Regions from separate parts of the Rhodoplanes azumiensis genome, predicted to be linked through region 3. Evidence: predicted binding sites of a transcription regulator. Region 3 holds the regulator's gene; each other region holds the start of a gene.
What was found. The regulator LexA, encoded in region 3, represses DNA repair genes until DNA is damaged. The targets are predictions, from matches to a motif close to TGTTCNNNNTGTGTTCNG.
Positions count from the first base shown of each region.

Region 1: recA (recombinase RecA) is a predicted target of LexA. The motif match lies at 4,310-4,327, and genes of this name have one in related genera.
Region 2: ACFSOX_RS16540 (YifB family Mg chelatase-like AAA ATPase) is a predicted target of LexA. The motif match lies at 3,442-3,459, and genes of this name have one in related genera.

Region 1 is NZ_JBHUIW010000018.1:89,034-95,584, reverse strand. Features, by position in the region: gene ACFSOX_RS15645 (hypothetical protein) at 1-68, opposite strand, end outside; gene ACFSOX_RS15640 (hypothetical protein) at 65-400, opposite strand; gene ACFSOX_RS15635 (AAA family ATPase) at 460-1,197, opposite strand; gene ACFSOX_RS15630 (helix-turn-helix domain-containing protein) at 1,194-3,212, opposite strand; gene ACFSOX_RS15625 (helix-turn-helix domain-containing protein) at 3,490-4,020, shown strand; gene recA (recombinase RecA) at 4,412-5,494, shown strand; gene ACFSOX_RS15615 (hypothetical protein) at 6,164-6,551, shown strand, end outside.
Region 2 is NZ_JBHUIW010000020.1:35,056-41,606, forward strand. Features, by position in the region: gene ACFSOX_RS16530 (hybrid sensor histidine kinase/response regulator) at 1-1,158, opposite strand, end outside; gene ACFSOX_RS16535 (response regulator) at 1,155-1,634, opposite strand; gene ACFSOX_RS16540 (YifB family Mg chelatase-like AAA ATPase) at 1,846-3,384, opposite strand; gene ACFSOX_RS16545 (hypothetical protein) at 3,492-3,692, opposite strand; gene glgA (glycogen synthase GlgA) at 3,870-5,330, opposite strand; gene glgC (glucose-1-phosphate adenylyltransferase) at 5,327-6,544, opposite strand.
Region 3 is NZ_JBHUIW010000012.1:41,460-48,010, reverse strand. Features, by position in the region: gene uvrA (excinuclease ABC subunit UvrA) at 133-3,132, opposite strand; gene lexA (transcriptional repressor LexA) at 3,640-4,356, opposite strand; gene ACFSOX_RS11870 (molybdopterin molybdotransferase MoeA) at 4,600-5,817, opposite strand; gene moaC (cyclic pyranopterin monophosphate synthase MoaC) at 5,817-6,359, opposite strand; gene trpC (indole-3-glycerol phosphate synthase TrpC) at 6,407-6,551, opposite strand, start outside.

The DNA.
Region 1 (6,551 bases), on a different contig from region 3:
TCCGCCGACATGCGGTGCTGGAACGGCATCTGCTCGGCGAGTGGCCTCTTGGGGGCTGTGGCGTTCATTGCTTCGTCTCCCCCGTCTCGGCCACCGCGATCGACAGCTCGGAAGCGAACTTCATGAAACCCTCTTCCACGATCTGGTTATACGCATCCAGGAGGTTGGCGAGGTTGACGATCGCGACCTTCAGCTCGTTCGCCTTCTGGACCGTCAGTCCCTCGTTCTCCGGCGGAAGATGGCTGGCGACGGCTTTGGCATACTGCCCTGCCATCTCGTTGAAGCTGCGGTGGTGCTGCACAGCTCCGACGGCGTGTTCGAGGGACATGCCGGCGACCAACGGAACCTGTTCCGGCCGGAGCCGGTCGATGTCGAGGGCAAAAACGTTCGGATCAGTCATTGCAGAGACTCGGTCGAAGAGGTGAAGGGAACGCGGTGAGGTACAGAAGGCGGGCGGGGTTACGCGCCACAGAGGGTCGACTGGTATTGCGGGAAAAGCTCGATGGCGCTGCGGATGTGGCTGGTCTCGATCGCGCTGCCTTCGCCCGCGAGCTGGTGAGCGAGCTTGAGAACCGTGACGACACCCGCGATGTGCGCGCCGTCTCCGATCTCCCGGAGCATCCGGAGGCTCGCCTTGTCGGTCACGCCGAACGCTCCGGCGACGAGATCGGCGTCCTCGTGCGTGATGCAGTTGACGTTGAGCCGGAACTGGATGCGGCGGCCGATCTGCTCGAACCCATGCTTGGCAGCGTTGACCACCTTCAGGACGTGTTCGTTCCCCGAAAAAACAATGGTGACGCCGGACTGACGCTCATCGGTGATGGTGAGGAGGTCGCGGAGCGTCGCGAGCTTGATGTTCTGAGCCTCGTCGAAGATCAGGACCGCTTGGTGGTCGTAACAATAGTTGTGAAAATGCGACCTGATCCACCGGAGCGTCGCGGCCGGGCTGACCTCCTTCGAGTATCCGATCTCTTCGCAGATCAGGCCGAACAGAGCGCCCGCGGACTTTCCGAGCGCGGCAGAGACGCTGAAGAAATACGCCTTGCGCGTCGATGCGACGTAGTTCTCCAAGGCCCACGTCTTTCCGACGCCGGCCGCGCCCGTGATGGCGACATTCTCGCCTGTGGCGCGGGCCAGCTCGATTCGCTCGCGGATCAATCGGGCAGTGGAGATTTCAACGTACGGAACCTCGATCATGTCTTTCCTCCGAGGAGCAGACGGGTGAACTTCGCGGACTTCTCCACCTCGCGCTTGTGCTCGGCCTGAGCCTTCCGGGCTTGACTGGAGCGCCGTTCACGGGGGGACTTGACCATCTCGGCGATGATCTCGCCGGCTTGCGGGTTCGGCACGATGATCCCGGACACTGGCGCCTCGACGGCCGGCGGCAGCGCGGCGGCAGACTCCTTCGTGTCGGCGATCAGGTCGGCCGGTCGTGCGACCTTGGCCAGCTCGCGAGGCCGCGCGTTGAACGAGCGCTCGCCCTGCTTCTGCTTTCGGGCGTTCGCCGGATCGTTGCCGTCTGCCTCTTTGTTCGGCTCGGCGTAGCCGATGATCGTGCGCTCGTCGTTGAGATCGAACAGGGGAACCAGCGGCCAGTCGTGGAAGCGCCCCTTGAGAACACCGATCTTCTCGCCGGAGCGGTAGCGAAGTTCCTTGCACGTCCAGTATTGGCCGTTGACCTTGATGCCGAACTTGCCGACCGAAGCCTCGTCGCGAGTCGAGAAGGCGAGCATCAGTGACGCGCGGTCCACCTTGGCGATCATGAACCCGGCATCGATGTGCGCTTGGTAGGCTTCGTCCGGCGAGCGCCCCTTGAGCTTGCCGCGCTGCGGGGCTGCGTTGTACTCGCGCACCCGCATCTGGACGATGTCACAGAAGAGGTCGAAGCTGCCCGGGAAAGGCGTGGTCGGGCGGCCGACCTTCTGCGTCTTCTTGTTGATCCGGTTGTTTCCGACGTGGCCGGGCAGGCCGGCGAGCCACACCCGTTGCAGCACGCCGATGCCGTTCTCGACCACCTTGGCCCGCGCATTGTAGGGCTGGGCGTGGATCACCGGCCGGCGGCCGTTCGCGGAATGGACCTGTGAGACGATCTGCAGGAGGTCGGAGAGATCGGGCACCGCTCCGAACTCGCCGCCGTTGTCGATCGTCAAACGGTCCGGGGTGCCCCATTGGTCGAGCAGTGCTTCGATGAAGAGCGCGACGTGCTGCTGACGAAGACCTTCGCGCTGGTCGAGCAGGAACGGCACGACAAACAGCCGGTGCGTCGCACGGCACATCGCCACGATCGCCTTCGGATACGCCACGGTGCCGTCCGGGCGCCGGACCGTGTGGTCGAAGTGCATCGCGTCGATGTCGAACTCGGTCGGCCGCTCGGCGAGCTTCCGGATCATCGACGGCCGCAAGTCGTGCCACGCCTTGGCATCGCGGTCGCGCGTCGCGATCTTGCGCCACAGCCGCTCGTTGACCACGTAGACCCGCGGCACCGAGAACACCGCCTTGTTCATCTCGTCGACCGGCATGCCGGCGGCGGCCGACAGCTCCCGGAGCTTCATGCCGGTGCGGAACAGAATGCGCCCGGGTGTCTCACCCGCAGCGTGCATCGATCGGACATAGGCCCGCAGCTCGTCGTCGATCCGGGCGACGGCTACGGAGTGGAGGTACGCGCGCGCCTTGGCGAACCACGCCTGAGAGATCACCACCCGGCGCTCGCCCTTGTCGCGCCGAGCGCGCGGCATCAGGCCGGCGACGCCCTGCGCTTCATAGGCGGCGATCCACCGCTGGACCGTCTTGGTGGAAAGGGACTGCGGGAGCGGCTGGCCGTCCGGCCCGATGCGCGTCGTCTCGGCGATCGTCCGGACCGCCGCGGCCCGCTCCCTGCTTCGGGGAGGATGGACCAGGGCGGGCTGAATCAGGTGCAGCCGGTACGACGCGAGGCCGGGCCGATCGTCACGAAGGGCGGGCGCAGACGAGGCTTTGGAGCGGGTTTGAAGGGCCTTCCAAGCCTGTTGGATATCGACCGGCAGAGATGAGAGAAGAACTTCGTAAGAAGCCCCAGAGCGACCTCCGCCTTTCGCCCCATGACAGAATCGGACAGACAGGTGCGCTTCGCGCCAGGGTGTTCCGAAGTTGAGCGCGGCCCGTAGTGCTTTCTTACACGCGCGCTGCGTTACCCCAGCGACCTCGGAAAGCTGTCTCGACGTGATGTAAGCCATCACGCATTGCTCTCCGAACAGAATAATTCATCAACTATTTTGCTGCGAAGCTCAAGAGATCGCGGGTTGAACCTTTCTCCTTTCAGTGCGCGCTCGACCGTTTGCCGGTTATGCCCATTTGCTTTACACCACGCGTTCAACGAGGTGCCGCGAGATACGAAAGCCGCCCTCACCATATTGTACAGCTCGGGTGAGCCGACGACGGCGAGCTTGGGCTTGTACATGATTTGGTGCATCATGAAGCGGAGAATGCACACGATCGTGTGCATGGTCAAGCATGTTCAAGCCGGATCGAGACACGTCGGATCAGCGGGTTGCCGAGCGCATCCGTGTTTTGATGAAGCGTCGTGATGTAACGATCCGGGAGTTGAGCGAAAAGAGCGGGTTGCCGTATAGAACCGTGCAAAACTATTTGACTGGAAAGGTGTCGTTGCCGATCGCATTTATAGTAAAATGCTGCGATGTTCTTTGCATTGAGGCCGATCTTCTTCTCTTTGGTGGGCTTGATCTCGATTCTATTTCATTGAAGGGTGCTCTTGAGGACGTGTTAGGCGAAGAGGTCACGTCACTCCTGCATATTGATCAAAACCGTAAGGTCACAGTGAGGTCGATTGGCGAGGAGGTGCATTCGCCGGGCGATGCTGCACGGTCTCTTCGCGGGACAATTTTGATCTTCTTGGCCGAGTACGTGCGCGAGAAGTACCTAGATATCCGCACCGAACAGGCATGGCTCGGCAAAGGCAGCATTTCCCCTGGCGACGCCGACAACGAGCGGCTTGCTCGTGCGGGCCTCTTTCCGCGGGACTGAGTTCCCCACTCGGTTCCCCACCTCCCCGCCGCGCGATCGATTCGGCGGCGATGGTTCCTCTCTATGCCCTCTTTTTTGTTAGCGCGCCGAATGACTTAGGGTGTTTGCAGACATTCTGTGTCCGCCGTCATCCTGCCACAATCCAGGGTGACCAAGTGAGGATCCTATTATGACAACGGAACCGCTGGAATATCAGTAGCTTGGTTGATCTGCCGCGGACAAATAATTGTTTCACGCGCGGACAAAGAGCGTTTTCGCTTCCATCGCGAGCCCGAATGACGGACGAAAAGAGAACATATTGCGAACTGAGAACAGATGATGTACGGTCTAGATCATGGAGGCGCGGCCTGCGTTGTCGGCCCTCCGAATCCCGGGCATAGAGGAGGCGTTGATGGCGTCGGCCCCCCTGCGAGTCGTTGAGAATACCTCCATGGACAAGACCAAGGCCCTCGATGCCGCGCTCACCCAGATCGAGCGCGCTTTCGGCAAGGGCTCGATCATGCGGCTCGGCAAGTCGACCAAGCCGCTCGAGGTGGAGACGGTGTCGACCGGCTCGCTCGGCCTCGACATCGCGCTGGGCGTCGGCGGGCTGCCGCGCGGCCGCGTGGTGGAGATCTTCGGCCCCGAATCCTCGGGCAAGACGACGCTCGCTCTCCACACCGTCGCCGAGGCGCAGAAGAAGGGCGGCATCTGCGCCTTCGTCGACGCCGAGCACGCGCTCGACCCGGTCTATGCCCGCAAGCTCGGCGTCAATCTCGACGACCTCCTGATCTCGCAGCCGGACGCCGGCGAGCAGGCGCTGGAGATCGCCGACACGCTGGTGCGCTCCGGCGCCGTCGACGTGCTGGTGGTCGATTCGGTCGCCGCCCTGGTGCCGCGCGCCGAGCTCGAGGGCGACATGGGCGACGCCCAGCCCGGCATGCAGGCCCGGTTGATGAGCCAGGCGCTGCGCAAGCTCACGGCGTCGATCAGCCGCTCCAACACCATGGTGATCTTCATCAACCAGATCCGCATGAAGATCGGCGTGATGTACGGCTCGCCCGAGACCACGACGGGCGGCAACGCGCTCAAGTTCTACGCCTCGGTGCGCCTCGACATCCGGCGCATCGGCGCCATCAAGGAGCGCGAGGAGGTCATCGGCAACCAGACCCGCGTCAAGGTGGTGAAGAACAAGCTCGCGCCGCCGTTCAAGCAGGTCGAGTTCGACATCATGTACGGCGAGGGCGTGTCCAAGCTCGGCGAGATCATCGACCTCGGCGTCAAGGCCGGGATCGTCGAGAAGTCGGGCGCCTGGTTCTCCTACGACTCGACCCGCATCGGCCAGGGTCGCGAGAACGCCAAGACGTTCCTGCGCAACAATCCCGACGTCGCCGCCAAGATCGAGCAGGCGGTGCGCCAGAACGCCGGCCTGATCGCCGAGCAGATCCTCGCCGGCGAGCCCGAGGAGGACGACGACGAGGGGGCCGAGGAGTAGGCACCGCGGCGGCGGTGAGCGGTGCCGCCCGGTGCGGCGCCGGCCGCGACGAGATCATCGAAGCGCGCTCCCTCCCCGGGGACGGAGCGCGCTTCGCAGCGCTTCGAGGGCGTTCGTTCGAGCCTTTTCGGACGCCCTCGTCGGAACGTTTGGTTGCGAGCGCCGTGGGTCCGGCGCCGTGTTTCGAGAGCTGAGCCTCCGTGGTGGGATGGCCAGCGGACGTCTCCGCCCGGCGATTTCGCGATCGTGCGGGGCGGAGACGTTCGGTCCCTGCTTCTGATCCTGCTTCGCGCCCCGGTTCGGCCCCTGTGTCGAAACCCCGCGACGTACCCCGGCATGCGCCCCGCTCCGACACGCGAGCGGTCGGCGCGCGTGCCGGTTCGTCGTGAAAGTCCGATTGCCGGCGCGTCACCGCTCGGCTAGTCCGACGCGATGCCGATATCGTCTCACCGGCCGTCGCGGCCGCGATCTCCTCAGCCGGCTCCTCCGCTCGCTCCGGCGCGGCTCGCCCGAGCACCAGGCGCCTCGGCCGGTGCGGGCGAACGATCCACGGCTTGCGCCTCGCCCGTCCGGGCCGCGCCGGCCGCGCCTGCCGCATCGGCCGCATCGGCCGCAGCGCACGCCCCGTCCGCATCGGCGGCTTTCGCTCCGCCCGGCGCGTCGCCCGCCGTGCTCGGCGATCTGCCTTTCACCGCGGCACGATCGTCGTCGCGCCCGCCGTCCGCCGCCCCCGCCACGCCGGCACCGCGTTGGGCCGGCCGGCTGGCCGTCCTCGTCGTCGCGGCCCTCGCTCTCGCCCTCGCCGCCGCCATGCTCCGGGCCTACTGGTGGGCGCCCGAGACGCTGTGGACCGATGTTCACCACGACCGCGACGGCCATTTCGGCTTTGGCCTCGATCTCGCCCTGGCGCTGCGCACCGGCGACCTCGGCGGCTTCGTCTCGCATCTGTCCCGATCCGTCGTGTGGCCGCCCGTCAACGGGCTCTTGCTCGCCGCCGTGATGCTCCCCGGCGGCCCGGACCTGCGCCTCGCGATCGTGCCGGCGCTGCTCGGCTGGA
Region 2 (6,551 bases), on a different contig from region 3:
GATCTCGTGGCTCATGGTGGCCAGGAAATCCGACTTCGCCCGGTTGGCCGCCTCGGCCGCCTTCTCGCGCTCGCGCATCAGCTCCGCCTCGGCGCGGGCGCGGGCGTTCTCGGCCGCCATCTGATCGGTACGGGCCTTCACGGCGCGAGTCTGCTCGTTCCACCACAGCGCGATCGACAGCGCTGCGACGATGACGATCACGGCGCCGATCACCGAGAGGAACACCGACAGCCGCACCACCGCGTGCCAGCCGGCCAGCGCGTGGTTCTTCGTGGTGGTGGCGACCATCACCAGCGGATAGCTCTTCAGGGGCCGCACCGCGACGACCCGCTCCTGGCCGTCGAGCGGACTGACGAGGTGCTCCGTGTAGGCGCGCTCGCCGCCGTCGCGGATCGCGAAGGACTTGCCGATCAGCGGCACGCGAGGATGGCGCATCAGCAGGACGCCCTCGCGGGTCATCAGCGCGATCGAGTCGTGCTCGGACAGCGACACGGCGCGATAGAGCTGCTCGAAATGGTCGAGCGACAGGGTCGCCGACATGATGCCCATGAAGCTGCCGTCGTAGGCGTCGAGCCGTCGGTGCAGGCCGACCAGCCATTCGCCGGTGACGCGGCTCTGCACCGGAGCCCCGATGATCGAGTGCGGGAGGCGCTCGGTCTGCAGACGCAGGAAATGCTCGCGGTCGGCGATCGACAGAGCCGGGGTCGGCCAGAAGCGCGAGAAGTTGACCAGCGCGCCGCTGCTGTCGAACAGCGACAGCGCCTCGAGCTGCGGCACCACGGTCGCCTTGGCGCGCAGGATCGTGTGGGTCGACAGGCCCGACAGCCGCCGGCCGAACTCGGCCCGGTCGTTCGACACCGCGTCGGGAACGTGCTCGAGCAGCGCGCTGAGGGTCAGATCGACGGATTGCAGCGCGCGGTCGGCCTGCTCGGCCATGATGGCGCTGCGCTGGGTGAGCGACTGCTCGGCGGCGGCGAGCGCGCTTTCGCGCAGATTGCCGAGCACCAGCGCGTTCATCCCGACGATGGTCGCGATCATGAACACGGCGCCGGCGATCAGGCCGGCGAAGGGCCGCGAGATCTTGACCGGGCCGCCGCCGCCGCTGCGCGTGGCGGCCCGGCCGCTTGCAGGACCGGGGGGGCCGCCCGGCGGGGTCACGTCGACCAGCCGGCCGGCGCGAGACCGACGGCGTCGCGCTGGCGAATCTCCAGCAGGATGGCGCGGAGCTGGGCGAGATCGACGGGCTTCGGGAGCGTGCGGCAGACGTTCAGGCTGAGCAGGTTCGCCATCGCCGCGGTCTCGCGCCGGATCGTCTCGTTGGAGCTCGACACGATGACGATCGGGGTCTTCAGATCCAGGGCGGCGACGGCGTGCAGCACCTCGGCGCCGCCGTGGCAGCCGAGTGTGAGATCGAGGCTGATCAGCGTGAAGGTGTGCCGCTCCAGCAGGGCGACGGCCTGCTCGTAGGACGCGGCGTCGACGACGTGATAGCCGGCCCGCTGCGCCACCCGGCCGATGATCATCCGGTGGACGGTGTCGTCGTCGATGACGAGGAGCGACGGCATCGGCGGTCCGCCGGCCGTGCCGGGCTCGGTTTCGGCCTGCGCTGAGTTCGGCTCGCTGCGGTCCGGCATCCTGCGTCCCCGACGTCTTGCCTCGTCGCCCATCGTGGCAAGGAAGCGGAAAGATTCGATTAAACCAGGGGTGGCGGTCAATACGCCCGTCACAGCCCGAACAGGCGAGGAATCGATCTAGCCTGAACCGGCGAGGGCGCCGCGCGAAGGGACGGGGTCGCGTCGTCGCGCCGGCGCGCCTCGCCGGAGGACAGCGGACGGGCAAAAACGCTCAGGCGGCGCGGCGCACCTCGTCGACGCGCGTCCGATAGGCGAGCGCCTCGGCGACGTGGACGCGGCCGACCCGCTCGGCCCCGGCGAGGTCGGCGAGCGTGCGGGCGACCCGCAGCACCCGGTGATAGCCGCGCGCCGACAGCCGCATCGCGTCGGCGGCCTCGCGGATCAGCGCGAGCCCGGCCTTGTCGGGGGTCGCGACCTCCTCCAGGAGGCCGCCCTGTGCCTGCGCGTTGGTGCGCACATGCGGAAAGCCGAGCGCCTCGTAGCGCTGCGCCTGCAGCTCGCGCGCCAGCGCCACCCGGGCCGCGACCGCGGCGCTGCCTTCGGTGGCCGGGGGCAGCGCAAGGTCGGCGGCGCTCACCGCCGGGATATCGACATGCAGATCGATGCGGTCGAGCAGCGGGCCGGAAAGGCGGCCCTGATACTCGGCCGTGCAGCGCGCGATCGGCCCCCGCCGGCAGGCGAAGCCGGGCTCTCCGGCGCGGCCGCATTTGCACGGGTTCATGGCGGCGACCAGCATGAAGCGGGCCGGATAGGTGACCCGGTGATTGACCCGGGCGATCGCCACCTCGCCGGTCTCCAGCGGCTGGCGCAGCGATTCGAGCACCCGCGGCTCGAACTCCGGCAGCTCGTCGAGGAACAGGACGCCGTTGTGGGCGAGCGAGATCTCGCCGGGCCGTGCCTTCAGGCCACCGCCGACCAGGGCCGGCATCGAGGCGGAGTGGTGCGGGCTGCGGAACGGCCGTCGGTCGCTGAGCGCTCCGTCGCGGATCTCGCCCGCGACCGAGGCGATCATCGACACCTCCAGGAGCTCGACCGGCGACAGCGGCGGCAGGATCGACGGCAGCCGCGCGGCGAGCATCGACTTGCCGGCCCCCGGCGGGCCGATCATCAGCATGTTGTGGCCGCCGGCCGCGGCGATCTCGAGGGCCCGCTTGGCGTTCTCCTGGCCCTTGATGTCGGCGAGGTCGGGGAGCGCGGCCGCCGCCGCGCGAATCCGCGGCTGCGGCCGCGTGAGCACCTGCGTGCCCTTGAAGTGATTGGCCAACTGGATCAGCGAGCCGGCCGCGACGATCGTCATGTCGGGACTCGCCCAGGCGGCCTCCGGGCCGCAGGCGGCCGGGCAGATCAGCGCGTCGCCGCGCGCGTTGGCGGCGATCGCGGTCGGCAGCACGCCGGCGACCGCGGCGATCGAGCCGTCGAGCCCGAGCTCGCCCAGCACCGTGTAGCCGTCGAGCGCGTCGGGCGGGATCGCCCCGATGGCACCCATCAGGCCGAGCGCGATCGGGAGATCGTAATGGCTGCCCTCCTTGGGCAGGTCGGCCGGGGCGAGGTTGACGGTGATGCGCCGCGCCGGCAGCGCGAGCCCCGACGCGACCAGCGCCGCCCGCACCCTTTCGCGCGCCTCCGAGACGGCCTTGTCGGGCAGGCCGACCACGTTGAAGGCCGGCAAGCCAGGGGCGACCTGAACCTGGACGTCGACGGCCCGCGCCTCGATGCCCTCGAACGCCACGGTCGTCACCCGCTGCACCATGCCACCGCCCCCGAACTCGGAATGCCCGCCAGGGTAGCAGGGTGTCGTCGGTGCGGCAAGAACAATTAGGGAACAGCGCGGGAGGGCGACCGGCGGCGCCCCGCCGGTCAGTTCAGCCCGGAGCGCGGATAGACGAAGGCGAGGAGCGTCAGCAGGGACGAGCCGAGCACCGCGCCGGCGGGGAGCGGATTGCTGGCGACGACGTTGAAGAGGGTGAGGCCGAGGTCGTGCATCGGAAAGCCGTCATTGGCGCGGGTGGGCCGGCCGGAGGCCGGATCGTCGAGCGCGTGCGGGGTCCGATCGAACAACCAGGCGACGTCGTGTGCTCGTCCAGGAGCCCCTGTCTACATCAAGGATGTCGCCGAACCGTGAATCGCGCCGGCATGGCCGTCCTGCGGCGGCCGCCATGCGTTTCGGGGAGGGCTCGATGAGCAGAGGCGGTGCCGCGGGGGCTTCCGCCCGAGGTGGATCCACGGGTCGGACGCCTACCGCCGCCGCTCGGCCATCAGGGCGCGGTAGAGGGTGGCGTAGCGCCGGGCGGAGCGGCGCCAGGAGACGTCGGCCCGCATGGCGTTGCGCTGGACGCGGCGCCAGACCTTGCCGTTGCGCCACAGCGCGGTGGCGCGCAGGACCGCCGCCTCCAGCATGCCGATGGTCGGGCGGAACTGGATGCCGGTGCCGACTCCCTCGGCGATCGCCATGTCGTTGCAGTCGATCACGGTGTCGACGAGCCCACCGACATGGCTGACCACCGGCACGGTCCCGTAGCGCAGCGCGCACATCTGCGACAGCCCGCACGGCTCGAAGCGCGACGGCATCAGGAGGGCGTCGGCGCCGGCCTGGATCAGATGAGCGAGCGCCTCGTCGTAGCCGATCACGCAGGCGACGCGGCCCGGATGGATGCGGGCGGCGTCCAAGAACGCCTGCTGCAGGTTGCGCTCGCCGGAGCCGAGCACGACGAGCTGCGAGCCGGTGGCGAGCAGCGTCGGCAGCACCTCGACCAGCATGTCGAGGCCCTTCTGCCAGGTCAGCCGGCTGACCACGCCGAACAAGAGCGCGTCGTCGGTGGCGAGCCCCATGCGCTTCTTCAGCTCCGCCTTGTTGGCGATGCGCGGCGCGATTCGACGGGCGTCGAAGGTGGCGGCGATCAGCGGATCGCGGCCCGGATTCCACACCGTGTCGTCGATGCCGTTGAGGATGCCGGAGAGCCGCTCGGTGCGGCCGCGCAGGAGCCCGTCGAGGCCCATGCCGAACTCGCGGGTGCGGATCTCGGCCGCGTAGGTCGGCGACACCGTGGTGATCCAGTCCGAGAGCGCGAGGCCGGCCTTGAGGAAGCCGATCTCGCCGTGGAACTCGACCCCGTCGATCGAGAACGCCGGCGGCGGCAGCGCCAGGGCGGACAGGAGCGACGCCGGGAACAGGCCCTGGAAGGCGAGGTTGTGCACCGTCATCACGGTGCGGGGCCGGCGCTCGAACCGGTAGCGCAGATAGGCGGCCGAAAGCCCCGCCTGCCAGTCGTGGGCGTGCAGCACGTCCGGCCGGAAGGCCGGCACCTCGCCGGCGCCGAGTCGCGCCGCCATCAGGCCGAGCGCGCCGAACCGGATCGCGTTGTCGGGCCAGTCGCGGCCGTCCGCCGCCATGTAGGGATTGCCGGGCCGGTCGTAGAGATGCGGCGCGTCGATGACGATCAGCTCGAGCTGCCTGGCGCGGCCGTGCAGGAGGCGGGCCGGGCCGCCGAACAGGTCGTCGACGGCGAGGATCGGGCTCACGTCGCGCAGCGCCGCCATCACGTCCGGATAGCCGGGGATCAGCGTGACGGTGCGGACGTTCTCGGGGGCGAGCGCCGCCGGCAGTGCGCCGGCGACGTCGGCGAGACCCCCGGTCTTCACGAAGGGGAAAATCTCGGAGACGACGGACAGGACGTGGATCGGCGTCGCTGCGATCACAACCGATCGATCATCTGCTGGGTGATGAGACAGATGCCGTCCTCGGTGCGACGGAACCTGTCGGCGTCGAGCTCGGGATCTTCGCCGACGACGAGCTTGGGCGGGATCACGGTGCCCTTGTCGATCACGACGTTGCGCAGCCGCGCCCCGCGCCCGATGTCGACCTGCGGGAGGATCACCGAGTTCTCGACGAAGGCATAGGAGTGCACGCGCGCTCCGGTGCCGACCAGCGAGCGCCGGATCGAGGCGCCCGAGATGATGCAGCCCCCGGCGACCAGCGAGGCGATCGCGGTGCCGCGGCGGCCCTGCTCGTCGTGCACGAACTTGGCCGGCGGCGTGATCTCGGCATAGGTCCAGATCGGCCAGTTGTGGTCGAACAGGTCGAGCTGCGGCACCACGGCGGTGAGGTCGATGTTCGCTTCCCAGTAGGCCCCGATGGTGCCGACGTCGCGCCAGTAGACGGCCGTCTCCTCGCGCGAGCGCACGCAGGAGCGCGAGAACGGATGCGCCACCGCCTTTCCGTACTTGACCAGATACGGGACGATGTCTTTGCCGAAGTCGTGCGTCGAGTGCGGATCCTGGGCGTCGCGGCGCACCTGGTCGATCAGGAACTTGGTGTTGAAGACGTAGATGCCCATGCTGGCCAGCGCCAGCTCCGGGTTGCCCGGCATGTGCGGCGGCTTCGGCGGCTTCTCGACGAAGTCGACGACGACGTCGTTCTCGTCGACGTGCAGGACGCCGAAATGGACCGCCTGCTTGAGCGGCACCTCGATGGTCGCGATGGTGATGTCGGCCTTCTGCTCCACGTGCTGCTGGAGCATCGGCTCGTAGTCCATCTTGTAGATGTGGTCGCCGGCGAGCAGGACGATGAACTCGGGATTGTAGCTCTCGATGATGTCGAGGTTCTGGTAGACGGCGTCAGCCGTGCCGGCATACCAGCTGGCGCCGGCGATGCGCTGGCTCGCCGGCAGGATGTCGAAGCTCTCGTTTCGCTCGGGGCGGAAGAAGTTCCAGCCGCGCTGCATGTGGCGGATCAGGCTGTGCGCCTTGTACTGGGTCGCCACCGCGATGCGGCGGATGCCCGAGTTGAGCGCGTTGGACAACGTGAAGTCGATGATCCGGGACTTGCCGCCGAAATAGACCGCCGGCTTGGCGCGGTTGTCGCACAGCTCGTGCAGCCGGCTGCCGCGGCCGCCGGCCAGCACATAGGCCATGGCGGAA
Region 3 (6,551 bases):
GAGGCGCCGGATCGGCGGAATACGCTTCGCTATTCCGCCCTACGACGACCCGGGCTACGCTTCCTAAATCTGAATCCCGGTAGGGTATCGGAGATACTGCAAGGGGATCGGTGATTATTTAATGGGCGTCGGTCACTCCGCCGCCTGCGCACCCTTCCTTCGGCGCCCGTTCCCCGCGCCGCGCCCGGCCGCTGTCGCACCGGTCGAGACCGGCTTCCGCTCCAGCACCGGCTTCAAGAACTGCCCCGTGTAGCTCCGCTTCTCCTTGATCACGTCCTCGGGCGTGCCGATGGCGACGATCTCGCCGCCGCCGTCGCCGCCTTCGGGGCCGAGGTCGATGATCCAGTCGGCCGTCTTGATCACCTCGAGATTGTGCTCGATCACGGCGACCGTGTTGCCCTGGGCGACCAGCTCGTGCAGCACTTCCAAGAGCTTCTCGACGTCCTGGAAGTGCAGGCCCGTCGTCGGCTCGTCCAGGATGTAGAGCGTGCGGCCCGTCGCGCGCTTCGACAGCTCTTTCGCCAGCTTCACGCGCTGCGCCTCGCCGCCCGACAGCGTCGTCGCCTGCTGGCCGATCTTGATGTAGTCCAGCCCGACGCGATGCAGCGTCTTGAGGGTTTCCCTCACCCGCGGCACGGCCTTGAAGAACTCGGCGCCTTCCTCGACCGTCATGTCGAGCACGTCGGCGATCGACTTGCCCTTGAAGGTGACGTCGAGCGTCTCGCGATTGTAGCGCTTGCCCTTGCAGACGTCGCAGGTGACGTAGACGTCCGGCAAAAAGTGCATCTCGATCTTGATCACCCCGTCGCCCTGGCAGGCCTCGCAGCGGCCGCCCTTGACGTTGAACGAGAAGCGCCCGGGCTCGTAGCCGCGCGCCTTCGCCTCGGGGAGCCCCGCGAACCACTCGCGGATCGGCGTGAACGCGCCCGTGTAGGTCGCCGGGTTCGAGCGCGGCGTGCGGCCGATCGGCGACTGGTCGATGTCGATGATCTTGTCGATGTGCTCCAGCCCCTCGATGCGCTCGTGCGGGGCCGGGGCCTCGGCGGCGCCGTGCAGCTTGCGGGCGACCGCCTTGAAGAGGGTGTCGATCAAGAGCGTCGACTTGCCGCCGCCCGAGACGCCGGTGATGCAGGTGAACAGGCCGAGCGGGATGTCGGCGGAGACGTTTTTCAAGTTGTTGCCGCGCGCCCCGACGACGCGCACGACCCGCCGGGGGTCCGGCGGGCGGCGGGGCGGGATCGGGATCGAGCGCGCGCCGGTGAGATACTGGCCCGTCACCGACTTCGGGTCGGCCATCAGCTCGGCCGGCGTGCCCTGCGAGACGATCTCGCCGCCGTGGATTCCGGCGCCGGGGCCGATGTCGAGCACCCAGTCGGCGGTGCGGATCGCGTCCTCGTCGTGCTCGACCACGATCACGGTGTTGCCGAGGTCGCGCAGCCGTTTCAGCGTCTCGATCAGCCGCGCGTTGTCGCGCTGGTGCAGGCCGATCGACGGCTCGTCCAGCACGTACAGAACGCCGGTGAGGCCGGAGCCGATCTGCGAGGCGAGGCGGATGCGCTGGCTCTCGCCGCCCGAGAGCGTGCCGGAGGCGCGCGCCAGCGTCAGATAGTCGAGGCCGACATCGTCGAGGAAGGCGAGGCGCTCGCGGATCTCCTTCAGGATGCGGGCCGCGATCTCGGTCTGCTTGGCGTCGAGGGTCTTCGGCAGGGCGGAGAACCATTCGCCGGCGCCTCGCACCGACATCGCCGACACCTCGCCGATATGCCGGCCGTCGACCTTCACGGCCATGGCCTCGGGCTTGAGGCGGTGGCCGTCACACGATGCGCACGGGATGGCCGTGAAGTACTTCGAGATCTCCTCGCGCGCCCACTCGCTGTCGGTCTCGCGCCAACGCCGCTCCAGATTGTTGACCACGCCCTCGAACGGCTTGTGGGTCGTGTAGGCCCGCATGCCGTCGTCGTAGACGAACTTGATCTCGTCCTCGCCGGAGCCGAACAGGATCGCGTCCTGGGCGCGTTTCGGCAGATCCTTCCACGGCGTGTCGAGCGTGAAGCGGTAGTGCTTGGCGAGCGCCTCCAGCGTCTGCCCGTAATAAGGCGACGACGACTTCGCCCACGGCGCGACGGCCCCGCGCTTGAGCGACACGCCGCGGTCCGGCACCACGAGATCCGGGTCGATCTTCTGGTCGAGGCCGAGGCCGCCACAGGCCGGGCAGGCGCCGTGCGGCGAGTTGAACGAGAACAGCCGCGGCTCGATCTCGGAGATCGTGAAGCCCGACACCGGGCAGGCGAATTTCTCGGAGAAGATCAGGCGCTCCGGCCCGCTCTGGTCGTGGATCTTGGCGGTCCTCTTGGCCGCCGCGGTGGCCGCGGTGTCGTCCGCGAACTCCACCACGGCGATGCCGTCGGCGAGCTTCAGCGCGGTCTCGAAGGATTCGGCGAGCCTCGTCGCGATGTCGGGACGTACGACGATGCGGTCCACCACCACGTCGATGTCGTGCTTGAACTTCTTGTCGAGCGCCGGCGCCGAGGCGATCTCGTGGAAGGCGCCGTCGATCTTGACCCGCTGGAACCCCTTCTTGAGGAGCTCGGCCAGCTCCTTCTTGTACTCGCCCTTGCGGCCGCGCACGAGCGGCGCCAGCAGATAGAGCCGCGTCCCCTCCGGCAGCGCCATCACCCGGTCGACCATCTGGGACACGGTCTGGCTCTCGATCGGGAGACCGGTCGCCGGCGAGTAGGGCACGCCGACGCGCGCCCACAGGAGACGCATGTAGTCGTAGATCTCGGTGACGGTGCCGACCGTCGAGCGCGGGTTCTTGGAGGTGGTCTTCTGCTCGATCGAGATGGCGGGGGAGAGGCCGTCGATCTGGTCGACGTCCGGCTTCTGCATCATCTCGAGGAACTGGCGCGCATAGGCCGACAGCGACTCGACGTAGCGGCGCTGGCCCTCGGCATAGATGGTGTCGAAGGCGAGCGAGGATTTGCCCGAGCCCGACAGGCCGGTGAAGACGACGAGCTTGTCGCGCGGCAGGTCGACGTCGACGTTCTTCAGATTGTGCTCGCGCGCCCCCCGGATGGAGATCAACCGCCCGTCGGGGCGGCGGGAGCGCGACGTCTCGCTTCGATCGGTCATACGGAGTCCAGACAACGGCGTGCGGTCACGAATCTTGCGGTCACGGGCCTTGCGGTCACGGGCCTTGCGGTCATGGTCCGAGTCAGGGTCCAAGTCACGGTCCGAGTCACGGTCCGAGTCACGGCTCGGCCGCGGGTCGGCGGGCGGCCGCGGCGGGCTCGGAACGTAGAAAGAACGCCGGGCGAGCACCAGCGAAAAGCGCGCTCCCGGCGGTCCCCGGCACCCTGCCGACGGCTTTGCGGTACGATCATGGCACGCGGGCCGGATCACCGCGCCGGCGCGGATCCATGGTGGTGGCCGCCGGGGCCGGTGCCCCCGGTGCCCCAACTCGCGCCGGCGTTCGGCGCGCCCGTGCCGCACCACCGCCGCGACGCACCCGAGGCGGCCGCCCACGGCCCATCTCGACATGCGGACGCGAGCGTCCGCATGGGCACGGATCGGCACGGGACGCCCCGGCGGACGATGCGGGCCTCCGCGTCGCGGCCGGCGCGGCCGGCGCAGGGCGGCTCAGTACCGCCGCATCAGGCCGACGAGCTTGCCCTGGATGCGCACCCGGTTGGGGGGAAGGATGCGCACCTCGTAGGAGGCGTTGGCGGGCTCCAGCGCGATCGAGGCGCCGCGGCGGCGGAAGCGCTTGAGCGTCGCCTCCTCCTCGTCGACCAGGGCGACGACGATGTCGCCCGTGTCGGCGTTCTCGGAGCGGCGGATCAGGGCGATGTCGCCGTCGAGGATGCCGGCGTCGATCATCGAATCGCCACGCACCTCGAGGGCGAAATGGTCGCCGGCGCTCAACAGCTCGGGCGGCACGTTGACGATCGAGCTCTTGGTCTGGATCGCCTCGATGGGGGTGCCGGCGGCGATCCGGCCCATCACCGGCACGGCGATCGGGCGGGCCGTGTCCTCGTCCTGCGGCTGCGGGGCGGGCGGGCGAACCCGGCCGAGATTGCCTTCGATGACGCTCGGCGTGAAGCCGCGGGCGCGGCCGCCCGCCATGACGCCGTGGCCGACCGATTCGGGCAGCTTGATCACCTCGATGGCGCGCGCCCGGTTGGGCAGGCGGCGGATGAAGCCGCGCTCCTCCAGGGCCGTGATCAGGCGGTGGATGCCGGACTTGGAGCGCAGGTCGAGCGCGTCCTTCATCTCGTCGAAGGACGGCGGCACGCCGCTTTCCTTCAGGCGTTCGTGGATGAACCGCAACAGCTCGAACTGCTTCCGCGTCAACATGCGTCGTCCCCCGGGGCTTGCTCAGGCAGTGCAACGCAGCCGCCTAAACAAATCATGAACATACCCTATCTGTTCGGCATGTGTTCCGCAACCTTTTAATGCCGGCCGGGGGAATCGACAGGTCACGGCGAATGTTGGTTAGCCCTAAGGCCTGGTTCAGGCGAGCAAAACCGTGCACCCGGGGGAACGCGAGCGCTGCGCCGGCCGATCGACCGTGTCCGATCGGCGCGGCGGCGCGGCCGGTCAGGCCGGCAGACGAATCACGCGGCAGGGGCCGCCGGCCGTGACGGCGGGCGCGTGCGGCGGCCGCATCAGCAGCCCGTCGGCGAGGCCGAGCGGGGCGAGCAGCGAGGAGTCCTGGTCCGTCACCGGCGTCGCGACGAGGCGGCCCTCGGCGTCGGTCGAGAGCGTCGCGCGCAGAAAATCGGCGCGCTCGTCGTTGGCCTTCAGGTCGGCGCCGGCGACCGCCGGCTCGTCCGCGATCGCGAGGTCGGCGCGGCCCTGCAGACGGCGCAGCAGCGGCACCAGAAACAGGACCGCGGTGACGAAGGCGGACACCGGATTGCCGGGCAGCCCGAGCACGTGGATGTCGCCCAGCCGTCCGCTCATCAGCGGCCGGCCGGGCCGCATGGCGATCTTCCAGAAGGCGAGCTGCATGCCCTCGGCCGCGAGCGCCGACTGGACGAGGTCGTAGTCGCCGACCGAGGCGCCGCCGGTCGTCACCAGCACGTCGACGTTTTCGGCGCGGGCGCGGCGGATCGCCGCGACGGTGTCGTCCAGCCGGTCCGGCACGATGCCGAGATCGAGCGTGTCGGCGCCCTCGTGGCGGGCCAGCGCCGCGATGGCGAAGCCGTTCGAGTAGACGATTTGTCCCGGCCCCGGAGGCGTACCGGGCGGCACCAGCTCGTCGCCGGTCGCCAGCAGCCCGACGCGGGGCCGCCGATGCACCGTCACGGCCGGGTGGTTCATGGCGGCGGCGAGTGCGAGGTCGCGCATCGACAGGCGGCGGCCCGCGCGGAGCAGAACCGTGCCGGTCGAAAAGTCGCGGCCACGGCTGCGGACGTGGCGGCCGCGCATGCCCGCGGCGGCCGAGAAGGTGACGGTGTCGCCGTCGCGGGTGGCGTTCTCCTGCACGACCACGGTGTCGGCGCCGGCCGGCATCACGCCCCCGGTGAAGATGCGGGCCGCTTCGCCTTGGCCGACCGTGCCGTCGAACGGCCGCCCGGCCGGCACCTCGCCGATCACCCGCAGCCGGGCGCCGGGCGCCGTCACGTCGGTGAACCGCACCGCGTAGCCGTCCATGGCGGAGACGTCGTCGGGCGGCTGGGTGCGCAGCGCCGCCAAGTCCGCGGCGAGCACGCGGCCGTGGGCGTCGCCGACCGGCACGTCCTCGGCCGGCAGCGGCACGGCCCGTTCCAGCACCCGGGCGAGGGCGTCGGCGACCGACAGGGGCGGCGCCATCAGGCGTCTCCGCCGTCGCCGACGGCTTGGTCGGTGCCGGGCTGGTCGGTGCCGGGCTGGTCGGCGCGAAAATGGCCGGACTTGCCGCCCTGCTTCTCCAGGAGCCGCACGCCCTCGATGCGCATGCCGCGCTCCACCGCCTTGACCATGTCGTAGATGGTGAGGCACGCGACCGAGACGGCGGTGAGCGCCTCCATCTCGACGCCGGTCTGGCCGGCGACCTGCACGGTCGCGGTCACGCGCAGGCCGGGCAGAGCGGGCTCGGGCGTGATCTCCACCTCGGCCTTGGTGATCATCAGCGGATGGCAGAGCGGGATCAGCTCGTGGGTCTTCTTGGCCGCCATGATGCCGGCGACGCGGGCGACGCCGAGCACGTCGCCCTTCCTGGCGTCGCCGCGCAGCACGAGATCGAGCGTCGCGGCCGTCATCACGACGCGGCCTTCGGCGACGGCGATGCGCTTCGTCGAGGCCTTGTCGGAGACGTCGACCATGCGGGCCTCGCCGCGCGCGCCGATATGGGTGAGCTGCGGCTCGTCGGTCATGCTGGGGTCCGGGTTGGTTCGCGGAACGGTGTGGTCGTCGGGCGCGATCACTCGGCCGCGGGCGCGGCGGCGCCGCGGCCGAGGAGCGCACGGGTCGCCGCCGTCACGTCGGCCTGACGCATCAGGCTCTCGCCGATCAGATAGGTCGAGATGCCGACGCGGGCGAGACGGGCGAGATCGGCGGGCGTGAAG